DNA from 3 places in the Streptomyces sp. NBC_00203 genome. Region 1 is predicted to be linked to each of the others. Evidence: riboswitches for the same ligand, from Rfam matches in the RefSeq annotation. Region 1 holds a riboswitch; each other region holds the start of a gene.
What was found. Region 1 has a riboswitch for thiamine pyrophosphate ahead of thiO (glycine oxidase ThiO). Riboswitches for the same ligand answer to the same signal wherever they lie in the genome.

Region 1 (3,757 bases):
CCGACCAGGAGGCGCCCGCGGGGTCGCCGCGCCACACCGTGGCATCGGCCGGGGCATGGTGGCCGACGTACTGGACGAAGCGGCCGAACTGCTCGGACCAGAAGTACGGGACCGGGTCGTACGCCGCCGGGGCCTCGCCGATGATGTTCGCGGCGACCGTACGCGGGCCCTGGAGAGCGTTGTCCCAGTGGTGGACGAGGAGGCGGTCCTCATACCTTCCCGAAGGGAAGGAGGCACAGTCGCCGACCGCGTAGACGTCCGGTACGGAGGTGCGCAGGTGGTCGTCGGCCACGATCTCGTGGTGGGCGCCGAGTGCGATTCCGGAGCCGGCGAGCCAGGCCGTCGCGGGGCGGGCCCCGATGCCGACGACGACCGCGTCCGCGGGCACCCGGGAGCCGTCGTCGAGGACCACGGCACCCGGCTCGATGCGCTCCACGCGCGCGTGCGTTCGCAACGAGGCCCCGCTGTCCGCGTACCAGGACGCCATCGGCGCGGCCACCTCGGCGGGCAGTGCCCCGGCGAGCGGCCGGTCGGCGGCCTCGACGACGGTCACCGCGCACCCCGCCTCGCGCGCCGCCGTGGCGAACTCGGCGCCGATCCAGCCCGCCCCGACGACCACGATGTCGTGCTGCTGAGCGAGGACGGGACGCAGCCGCTCGGCGTCGTCCAGGGTGCGCAGCAGATGGACCCCGGGCACACCCTCCGCGCCCGGCAGCTGAATCGGCTCCGCGCCGGTGGCGATGACCAGGACGTCGTACGGCTCGGGCCCGGTGGCGGTGTCCAGCTCATGCTCGCGAGGCCGTACGCCGAGCGCCTCGCGCCCGAGCTGCAGATCGATGTCCAGTGCCTCGAAGTCGACGTCGAAGGCTGAGCCCTCGGCCTTTCCGAGCAGCACGGCCTTGGACAGCGGCGGCCGGTCGTACGGCTGATGGGGCTCCGCGCCGATCAGCGTCACGCTGCCCTTGAAACCCTGTTCGCGCAGGGCGACCGCGGTCTGCACACCGGCCATGCCCGCGCCCACGACGACGACCCGCCGTGCCGTACGCCCCTGCGACTGTGCCTGCGTCTGCTCGCTCACCTGATCACCATAGACAACTGACAATTCGTCAGTCAGCGGACGCGTTCAGTGACCTGTTCCACAATCCTCGCCGACCTGTCCGCCGACCTGCTCCACGATGCTCGTCCCGCTGCCCGTCCGCGACTCCCATTCCCAGGTCTCCTCCAGGCGTACGCGCCCGTCGGGCAGCTCGACCACGAGGGACACGCAGTGCCCCGACGAGGTGCTGCCGTCGTGCTTCAGCTGTACGTACCGGAAGTCGAGCCGGTCGTCCTGGCGGGTACCCAGAAGGTGGCCTCTTATGACGTCGCCGCCCGCGTATTCGGCCCAGATCTCGCCGTCCTTCTCGTGGTACGTGAAGCGGGTGCGGGTGCCCACCTGCCCGGGCGCCTGGTCGGCGACAGGGGCGAGAACGAGGCCGTCGAGCGAACGCGCCATGGGCGGAGGCTCCCTTACTGAGACAGGTGGCGGCGGGCTAGGGTGGCCACCGTAAAGCACTCGCGGGAGCCCGGACGTACTGGGCTGAGAGGGAGGCTGGGACGGCCTCCGACCGTACGAACCTGATCCGGGTCATGCCGGCGAAGGGAGGGGCTGGACGCCCATGTCGCCTACACGTACGTCAGACGTCCTCGTCATCGGGGGCGGAATCATCGGGCTCGTGACGGCCTGGCGGGCCGCGCAGCGCGGGTTCACGACCGCCCTCGTGGATCCCGAGCCCGGCGGCGGAGCGGCCCAGGTGGCCGCCGGAATGCTCGCCGCCGTCACCGAACTGCACTACGGCGAGCAGACCCTGCTGGGTCTCAATCTCGCCTCCGCGCGCCGCTATCCGGAGTTCGCCGCCGAGCTCACCGAGGTGACCGGCCAGGACCTCGGCTACCGCCAGTGCGGCACGCTGGCCGTCGCGCTGGACGCCGACGACCGCGCCCATCTGCGGGAACTGCACGCCCTGCAACGCCAGTCGGGGCTCGACTCCGAGTGGCTGAGCGGGCGCGAGTGCCGCCGTCTGGAGCCGATGCTGGCACCCGGGGTACGCGGCGGTCTGCGGGTCGACGGCGACCACCAGGTCGATCCGCGCCGGCTCGCGGGGGCCCTGGTCACCGCGTGCGAGCGGGCCGGAGTGGTGTTCCACCGGACATGGGCCGAGCGGCTGACCGTCGCGGGGGACCGGGCCACCGGAGTCGTCACCACGGCCGGCACCGAGCTCGCCGCCGGCCAGGTGGTGCTCGCCGGGGGCAGCCTCAGCGGGCGTCTGGCGGGCGTTCCCGACAAGGTCCTGCCGCCCGTGCGCCCCGTGAAGGGGCAGGTGCTGCGGCTGACCGTGCCGAAGCGGTACGCGCCCTTCCTGAGCCGCACCGTGCGGGCCGTGGTGCGCGGCAGCCAGGTCTACCTGGTGCCGCGCGAGAACGGCGAGCTCGTCGTCGGCGCCACCAGCGAGGAGCTGGGCTGGGACACGACGGTGACCGCGGGCGGCGTGTACGAGCTGCTGCGCGACGCCCATGAGCTGGTTCCCGGGATCACCGAGCTGCCGCTCACGGAGACCCGTGCGGGACTGCGCCCGGGTTCGCCCGACAACGCGCCGCTGCTCGGTCCGACCGAACTCGACGGCCTGCTGCTGGCCACCGGGCACTACCGCAACGGCGTCCTGCTCACGCCCGTCACCGGTGACGCGATGGCCCACGCCCTGACCACCGGTGAACTCCCCGACGAGGCCCGCCCCTTCACCCCCCGGCGTTTCAGCGCCGCCGCCCTCACGGAGCAGCCCGCATGAACATCTTCGTCAATGGAGAACGGCAGCGGATCGCCGCGGGGACCGCTCTCGACTCGCTCGTCGCGGCCCTCACCGTCGCACCGTCCGGCGTGGCCGCCGCGCTCAACGAAACCGTCGTCCCGCGCGGGCAGTGGTCGTCCACCGCCCTCTCCGAGGGAGACCGCGTCGAAGTCCTCACCGCCGTCCAGGGAGGCTGACCCATGGCCGACGATCCCTTCCTCCTCGGTGGTACGTCCTTCTCGTCCCGGCTGATCATGGGTACGGGCGGTGCGCCCAGCCTCGACGTCCTGGAACGCTCGCTCGTGGCGTCCGGCACGGAGCTGACGACGGTCGCGATGCGGCGCGTGAACGCCTCCGTGCACGGCTCGGTGCTGTCCGTCCTCGACAAGCTGGGCATCCGCGTGCTGCCGAACACAGCGGGGTGTTTCACCGCGGGTGAGGCCGTGCTGACCGCCCGGCTCGCGCGGGAAGCCCTTGGCACGAACCTGGTCAAGCTGGAGGTCATCGCCGACGAGCGGACGCTGCTGCCCGATCCGATCGAGCTGCTCGACGCGGCGGAGACGCTGGTGGACGACGGGTTCATCGTGCTGCCGTACACGAATGACGATCCTGTACTGGCGCGGAAGCTGGAGGACGCCGGCTGTGCGGCGATCATGCCGCTGGGGTCGCCGATCGGGTCCGGGCTGGGGATTCGGAATCCGCACAACTTCCAGTTGATCGTGGAGCACGCGCGCGTGCCGGTCATTCTGGACGCGGGGGCCGGTACGGCGTCGGATGCCGCGCTGGCCATGGAGCTGGGGTGTGCGGGGGTGATGCTTGCCTCGGCGGTGACGCGGGCGCAGGAGCCGGTGCTGATGGCTGAGGGGATGCGGCACGCGGTGGAGGCGGGGCGGCTCGCGTATCGCGCGGGGCGGATTCCTCGGCGGCACTTC
Region 2 (3,757 bases), 4.8 Mb from region 1:
ATGCAGTTCCTGATCGAGGACGGCACCTGGTGGCAGGGCCTGATCCTCGGCCTCGCGGTCGCGGCCAGCGCCACGCTCGGCGACCTCGGCGAGTCCATGATCAAGCGGGACCTGGGCATCAAGGACATGGGCACGCTGCTGCCGGGGCATGGCGGCATCATGGACCGGCTGGACTCGCTGCTGCCCACGGCTCCGGTGGTGTGGCTGCTGCTGGTGATCTTCGTCGGCTCGGGTTGACGGACAGCAGGTACTCTGGAAGGGCTCGCGGCATCAGACTGCGGGCCCTTTCGTACGTCCCCGCCACCGCGGGGGTGGTCCAGTGAGGTCTCCTGGCTTGGGTATGGCCCTGCCGTTGTCCCCGCCCGCGCGGGGTGCCAGGCCTCTGTAGTCATGAGGAGATGCCCGATCGTGGCACGTCCAGTCCCCGGCGAGCTCACCTTCGTCGCACCCCGCGGAGCCAAGAAGCCGCCGCGGCATCTCGCCGACCTCACGCCGGCCGAGCGCAAAGAGGCCGTTGCCGAGATCGGTGAGAAGCCGTTTCGCGCCAAGCAGCTGTCCCAGCACTACTTCGCGCGGTTCGCGCACGACCCCGCGGAGTGGACGGACATCCCGGCCGCCTCGCGCGGCAAGCTCCAGGAGGCGCTGCTTCCGGAGCTGATGACGGTCGTACGGCATCTGTCGACCGACCAGGACACCACCCGCAAGACCCTGTGGCGGCTCTTCGACGGCACGCTCGTCGAGTCCGTGCTGATGCGGTACCCGGACCGGGTGACCATGTGCATCAGCTCGCAGGCCGGGTGTGGCATGAACTGCCCGTTCTGCGCGACCGGGCAGGCAGGCCTCGACCGGAACCTCTCCACGGGTGAGATCGTGCACCAGATCGTGGACGGGATGCGGGCCCTCAGGGACGGCGAGATCCCGGGTGGTCCGGCGCGGCTGAGCAACATCGTCTTCATGGGCATGGGCGAGCCGCTCGCCAACTACAAGCGGGTCGTGGGCTCCATTCGCGCGCTCACCGACCCCGAGCCCGACGGACTCGGGCTCTCGCAGCGCGGGATCACCGTGTCGACGGTCGGGCTGGTCCCCGCCATCCACCGGTTCTCCGACGAGGGCTTCAAGTGCCGTCTCGCCATCTCGCTGCACGCGCCGGACGACGAGCTGCGCGACACCCTCGTCCCCGTGAACACACGGTGGAAGGTGCGCGAGGTGCTCGACGCCGGCTGGGAGTACGCCGCGAAGTCGGGGCGCCGGCTCTCCATCGAGTACGCCCTCATCCGGGACATCAACGACCAGGCGTGGCGCGGTGACCGGCTCGGCCGACTGCTCAAGGGCAAGCCCGTGCACGTCAACCTCATCCCGCTGAACCCGACCCCGGGTTCGAAGTGGACCGCCTCGCGGCCCGAGGACGAGAAGGCGTTCGTCGAGGCGATCGCGGCCCACGGGGTGCCGGTGACCGTCCGGGACACCCGCGGCCAGGAGATCGACGGGGCGTGCGGGCAGCTCGCGGCCACCGAGCGGTAGTCTGACCCCCGTAGGTACATCTTCATATTCCGACAGGGGAGCGCCACAGCGCTGAGAGTGCGGCAGCCGGGTCACCGGTGGGCCGCAGACCCTCAGAACCTTGCCCAGGTCATTCTGGGTAGGAAGTTCGGTCATTACTCGAGCTGTTGCGCCCTGCCCGGGAACCGTCAGAGGTTCCCGGGCAGGGCCGCGTCTCTTCCTGGTCAGCCAGGAGGAATTCAGTGAGCACCACCAAGACGTTCACGGCCGTCGTCGTCGGCCTGGGCCTCGTCACGCTCTCCGCGTGCGGGTCGTCCGACAGCAGCGGTTCGGCGGACTCGAAGACCGTCACGCTTGTCAGCCACGACTCGTGGGCCGTCTCCAAGAGCGTCCTCAAGGACTTCGAGAAGCAGTCCGGCTACACGGTCAAGGTCCTCAAGGACGGCGACGCCGGGCAGGCCGTCAACAAGGCGATCCTCACCAAGGACAACCCGCAGGGCGACGTCTTCTTCGGCGTCGACAACACCCTGCTGTCGCGGGCGCTCGACAACGGGCTGTTCCAGTCGTACGAGGCCAAGGGCGCGGACCAGATCCTCCCGGAGTACCGGGTCGACCAGGACAAGCATCGCGTCACGCCCATCGACTCCGGCGACATCTGCGTCAACTACGACAAGGCCTACTTCAGTGAGCACAAGCTGACGCCGCCGCAGTCCTTCGACGACCTGATCAAGCCCGAGTACAAGAACCTGCTCGTCACCGAGAACGCGTCCACGTCCTCGCCCGGCCTCGGCTTCCTGCTCGGCACCGCCGCCAAGTACGGCGACGACGGATGGCAGGACTACTGGAAGAAGCTCAAGGCCAACGGTGTGAAGGTCGTCGACGGCTGGGAGCAGGCCTACAACGACGAGTTCTCCGGATCCGCCGGCGGCAAGAAGGCCAAGGCCGACCGGCCGCTCGTCGTCTCGTACGCCTCCTCGCCGCCCGCCGAGGTCATCTACGCCGACCCGAAGCCGACCACCGCGCCCACCGGTGTCGCGACCGGCACCTGCTTCCGCCAGGTCGAGTACGCGGGGCTGCTCAGCAACGCCAAGAACACCAAGGGCGGCAAGGCGTTCATCGACTTCCTGGCCACCAAGGAGTTCCAGGAGGACATGCCGCTGAACATGTTCGTGTACCCGGTGGTCAAGGGCGCCACGGTGCCCGCCGAGTTCACGGAGTTCGGCCCGCAGGCCAAGGACCCCGAGATCCTGGCCCCCGCCAAGATCGCCGCCAACCGTGACCAGTGGGTCAAGTCGTGGACCTCGCTCGTACTGAAGTAGCCAAGGCGGCGCCCAGGAAGCGCGGGAGCGCGACGCGGCTCGGCCTCATGGCCCTGCCCGTCGCGTTCTTCGCCGTCTTCTTCGCCTACCCCGTCGCCGCGATCGTCGCGCGCGGCCTCAAAGTCGACGGGGCCTGGCAGCTCGGGCGGATCGGTGACGTGCTCGCGCAGTCCGACATCCGGCACGTCCTGTGGTTCACCACCTGGCAGGCGCTCGCGTCGACGGTGCTCACGCTGCTGATCGCGCTCCCCGGCGCGTATGTCTTCGCGCGCTTCGATTTCAGGGGCAAGCACGTCCTGCGGGCCGTGGTGACGGTGCCCTTCGTGCTGCCGACGGTCGTCGTCGGTACGGCGTTCCTGGCGCTGGTCGGCCGGGGCGGGATGCTGGACCAGCTGTGGGGCGTACGGCTGGACACCACCGTGTGGGCGATCCTGATCGCGCATGTCTTCTTCAACTACGCGGTCGTCGTACGGACGGTCGGCGGGCTCTGGTCGCAGCTCGACCCACGCCAGGAGGAGGCGGCGCGGATGCTCGGCCTCTCCCGGTTCGCGGCCTGGCGCAAGGTGACGCTGCCGGCCCTGAGCCCGGCCGTGGCCGCCGCCGCGCTCATGGTCTTCCTCTTCACCTTCACCTCCTTCGGCGTGGTGCAGATCCTCGGCGGCCCCACCTTCTCCACCCTCGAAGTGGAGATCTACCGGCAGACCTCGGAGATCTTCGACCTCGCGACGGCGGCGGTGCTGACGATCATCCAGTTCGTGGCGGTGGGCGCGATCCTCGCCGTGCACGCCCGGACCGTACGGCGCCGGGAGACCGCCCTGCGCCTGGTCGCCCCCGAGACGACCGCCCGCCGGCCGCGCGGGCCCGGACAGTGGGCGCTGCTCGCCGGAGTCCTGGCGTCCATCGCCGTACTGCTCGTGCTGCCGCTCGGCGTGCTCGTC
Region 3 (3,757 bases), 2.5 Mb from region 1:
AGCGGATTGTCCGGGTCGAGATAGCGGGAACGCGGGCTTGTTCCGTCGGCCAGCCGGCGGTCGAGTTGCTGAGCCGCCAGAAAGGTGTAGTAATCCGTCGGGCGCAGCCGCAGGTGGACTTCGGGCTGCTCGTCGAGAGCGGTGCGGGAGACGTCGAACGATTCGACCGCGTATCGAGGACCGTTCCACAACGGTGTCCGGCCCTCTGCCCGCAAACCCTCGCTCTCCGCCTCGACCTCGGCCCGCCAGCCGACCATGTCCGAAGGCAGCTCGATCTCCTCGTCGAGCACCTGGATGTAGACGGCTTCGGCGGGTATGGACGACTCGCCATCGCCTTCCACGATCAGGGCGGTGGTCTGAAGAGGCCCCAGGGAGAAGGTTCTCCACGCGGGAGCGGACTCCTCCCGCTGCCTCAGGCTGCGCACCGCTCTCGTGGAGCGAGTGCGCAGCCTGTACCAGCTGTCCTGCAGCGGCTGTTGGAACAGCACTGCGAACAGCATCCCCAGCACAGCCCCGACGACTCCATTGGCCACATCGATCCCGCCCATGTCGGGCAGCGTAGGGATGTTGATCACGCCATGCGCGATCTTGTCTCTTCCGTTACGACGTGGCCGCAGGACGTCCCACAGCCCGGGCAGGCCCCGGTCGTGGTGACCGGGGCCCGGGTGAAGGAGTCAGCCCGGGTCAAGGAGTCAGCACATGTGTCCGGCTCAGTCGGCCATGGGCAGGTAGACCCGGTTGCCCGCGGCCGCGAACTCCTTGGACTTCTGCGCCATGCCCTCTTCGATCTCCACCTGCGAACCGCCGTGTTCCCGCCGGATGTCCTGCGAGATCTTCATCGAGCAGAACTTCGGCCCGCACATGGAGCAGAAGTGAGCCGTCTTGGCGGGCTCGGCCGGCAGTGTCTCGTCGTGGAACTCCCGTGCCGTGTCCGGGTCGAGGGCCAGGTTGAACTGGTCCTCCCACCGGAACTCGAAGCGGGCGTCGGACAGCGCGTCGTCCCATTCCTGCGCACCTGGGTGCCCCTTGGCGAGGTCGGCTGCGTGGGCGGCGATCTTGTAGGTGATGACGCCGGTCTTGACGTCGTCACGGTTGGGCAGGCCCAAGTGCTCCTTGGGCGTGACATAGCAGAGCATGGCCGTGCCCCACCAGGCGATCATCGCGGCACCGATGCCGGAGGTGATGTGGTCGTACGCCGGCGCGACGTCCGTCGTCAGCGGGCCGAGCGTATAGAACGGAGCTTCATCACAGATCTCCTGCTGAAGGTCGATGTTCTCCTTGATCTTGTGCATCGGGACATGTCCCGGGCCCTCGATCATGGTCTGTACGTTGAAACGCTTGGCGATCGTGTTGAGTTCCCCGAGTGTCCTCAACTCCGCGAACTGCGCTGCGTCGTTGGCGTCCGCGATCGACCCGGGCCGCAGCCCGTCGCCGAGCGAGTACGTGACGTCGTACGCCGCGAGGATCTCGCAGAGCTCCTCGAAGTTCTCGTACAGGAACGACTCCTTGTGGTGCGCCAGGCACCAGGCCGCCATGATCGAGCCGCCGCGCGAGACGATGCCGGTCTTGCGGTTCGCGGTGAGCGGCACGTACGGCAGGCGTACCCCCGCGTGGACCGTCATGTAGTCCACGCCCTGCTCGGCCTGCTCGATGACCGTGTCCTTGTAGATCTCCCAGGTCAGCTCCTCGGCGCGGCCGTCCACCTTCTCCAACGCCTGGTAGAGCGGCACGGTGCCGATGGGGACGGGGGAGTTGCGCAGCACCCACTCGCGGGTGGTGTGAATGTTGCGGCCGGTGGACAGGTCCATGACCGTGTCGGCGCCCCAGCGGGTCGCCCAGGTCATCTTCTCGACCTCCTCCTCGATGGAGGACGTGACGGCCGAGTTGCCGATGTTGGCGTTGACCTTCACCAGGAACCGCTTGCCGATGATCATCGGCTCGATCTCCGGGTGGTTCACGTTCGCGGGCAGCACCGCGCGGCCGGCGGCGATCTCCTCGCGTACGACCTCGGGGTCGACGTTCTCGCGGACCGCCACGAACTCCATCTCGGGCGTGATCTCTCCGCGCCGGGCGTACGCGAGCTGCGTGACCGCCTCTCCGGCGCGGCCCCTGCGCGGCTGACGCGGCCGCCCTGGGAAGACCGCGTCGAGGTTGCGCAGGCCCCCGCGCGGTGAGGTGTGCTTGATCCCGTCGTCCTCAGGACGGACCGGGCGGCCCGCGTACTCCTCGGTGTCACCGCGGGCGATGATCCAGTTCTCGCGCAGCGGCGCCAGACCCCTGCGTACATCGGTGTCGATGGTCGGATCGGTGTACGGGCCGGAGGTGTCGTACAGCGTGACGGACTGCCCGTTGGTGAGGTGCACCTGGCGGACCGGCACCCGTAGATCGGGGCGTGAACCCCCGACGTACCCCTTGTGCCAGCCGATGGACTTCCCGGCCTCGCCGTTCTCGGCCGGGGCGGACACCCCACCGTTCTCGGCCGGAGCAAGCGCCCCGTCCGTCTGGCTGGAGGCAGGCGTGCGTACGTCCTTGTTGGTCATGAGACCTACTCCCTACGCCGGCATTACCCGGTAACAGGTTCGGCGGTCGACGCAGCGGCTTCCGTCCGCCGATGTTTCATGTGAAACATCGCTAAGACGAAGGTCAGCGCCCTCTCAGCCCGGTGCTCCGAGCTCCCGCGTGTGCAAAGGTGCCTCCACGCTAGCGTCATATCTGGCGCGGTGAACAGAGGGCCCCCTCCGTTCTTGCGATGATCGGTCGGTGACCACGACACAGCAGTCCCCGTTCCCACCGTCCGAGCCGCCGCGCGGACCCGGTTCCGGTGACGGCCATGGACACGGCTCCGGTGACGGCCGCGGGCATGGTCCGGACGGTGGCGGCCATGGCCCCGGACCCGGTGACGGTCACGGACCAGGCAATGGGCACGGCCACAGTCCCGGCGGCGGGCACGGCCACTCGCACAGTCACAGCCACGGCCCCGCCACCCCCGTGTCCAAGCATCTGCGCAAGGTCATCGCCGCGGTGCTGATCCCCTTCACGGCGGCGGTCGTCGTGGGTCTTGTGGTGTTGTGGCCGGGCGGCGCTCCCTCTCACGAGCGCACCGGCGTCGGCTTCGACCGGCAGACCCAGCAGGCGACGGTCACCAAGATCGACAAGGTGGACTGCAAGTCCGTGAACGCCTCGGGGGAGACCCCGACAGGCGACACCTCCACCGCCGAGGGCTCCTCCGCGCAGCAGCAGGCGACGGGCGACTGCAAGAAGGCGACGATCCGGGTCGACACCGGCAAGGACAAGGGCCGTACGTTCACCGAGATCGTCCAGCCCGACCAGTCGCGGCAGTTGCACGAGGGCGAGAAGGTCGTGGTCGCGTACGAGCCCTCCGCGCCCAAGGATCTGCAGTACTCGGTCACCGATGTGAACCGGAAGCTCCCCATGGCTCTGCTCGCCGGGATCTTCGCACTGGTTGTCGTCGTGGTGGGCCGGATGCGCGGCATCATGGCGCTGGTCGCGCTGGCCGTCAGCTTCCTGATCCTGACGTTCTTCATCCTGCCCGCGATCTTGCAGGGCTCGAATCCGCTGGTCGTGGCGGTCGTCGGAGCCAGCGCCATCATGCTGATCGCGCTCTACATGTGCCACGGCCTCTCCGCCCGTACATCGGTGGCGGTGATCGGCACGCTGCTCTCGCTGCTGCTGATCGGTGTGCTCGGCTCCGAATTCATCGGCTGGGCGGCACTGACCGGCAACACCGACGACAACA

Region 2: another riboswitch for thiamine pyrophosphate. It lies ahead of OG975_RS34180 (thiamine ABC transporter substrate binding subunit); the one in region 1 lies ahead of thiO (glycine oxidase ThiO).
Region 3: another riboswitch for thiamine pyrophosphate. It lies ahead of thiC (phosphomethylpyrimidine synthase ThiC); the one in region 1 lies ahead of thiO (glycine oxidase ThiO).

The regions. Positions count from the first base shown of each region.
Region 1 is NZ_CP108126.1:2,803,945-2,807,701, forward strand. It holds gene OG975_RS12870 (NAD(P)/FAD-dependent oxidoreductase) at 1-1,078, opposite strand, end outside; gene OG975_RS12875 (hypothetical protein) at 1,124-1,495, opposite strand; TPP riboswitch at 1,548-1,661, shown strand; gene thiO (glycine oxidase ThiO) at 1,659-2,825, shown strand; gene thiS (sulfur carrier protein ThiS) at 2,822-3,022, shown strand; gene OG975_RS12890 (thiazole synthase) at 3,026-3,757, shown strand, end outside.
Region 2 is NZ_CP108126.1:7,629,105-7,632,861, forward strand. It holds gene OG975_RS34170 (phosphatidate cytidylyltransferase) at 1-237, shown strand, start outside; gene rlmN (23S rRNA (adenine(2503)-C(2))-methyltransferase RlmN) at 391-1,521, shown strand; TPP riboswitch at 1,546-1,664, shown strand; gene OG975_RS34180 (thiamine ABC transporter substrate binding subunit) at 1,743-2,819, shown strand; gene OG975_RS34185 (ABC transporter permease) at 2,795-3,757, shown strand, end outside.
Region 3 is NZ_CP108126.1:5,265,923-5,269,679, forward strand. It holds gene OG975_RS23635 (hypothetical protein) at 1-575, opposite strand, end outside; gene thiC (phosphomethylpyrimidine synthase ThiC) at 711-2,540, opposite strand; TPP riboswitch at 2,533-2,689, opposite strand; gene OG975_RS23645 (YibE/F family protein) at 2,761-3,757, shown strand, end outside.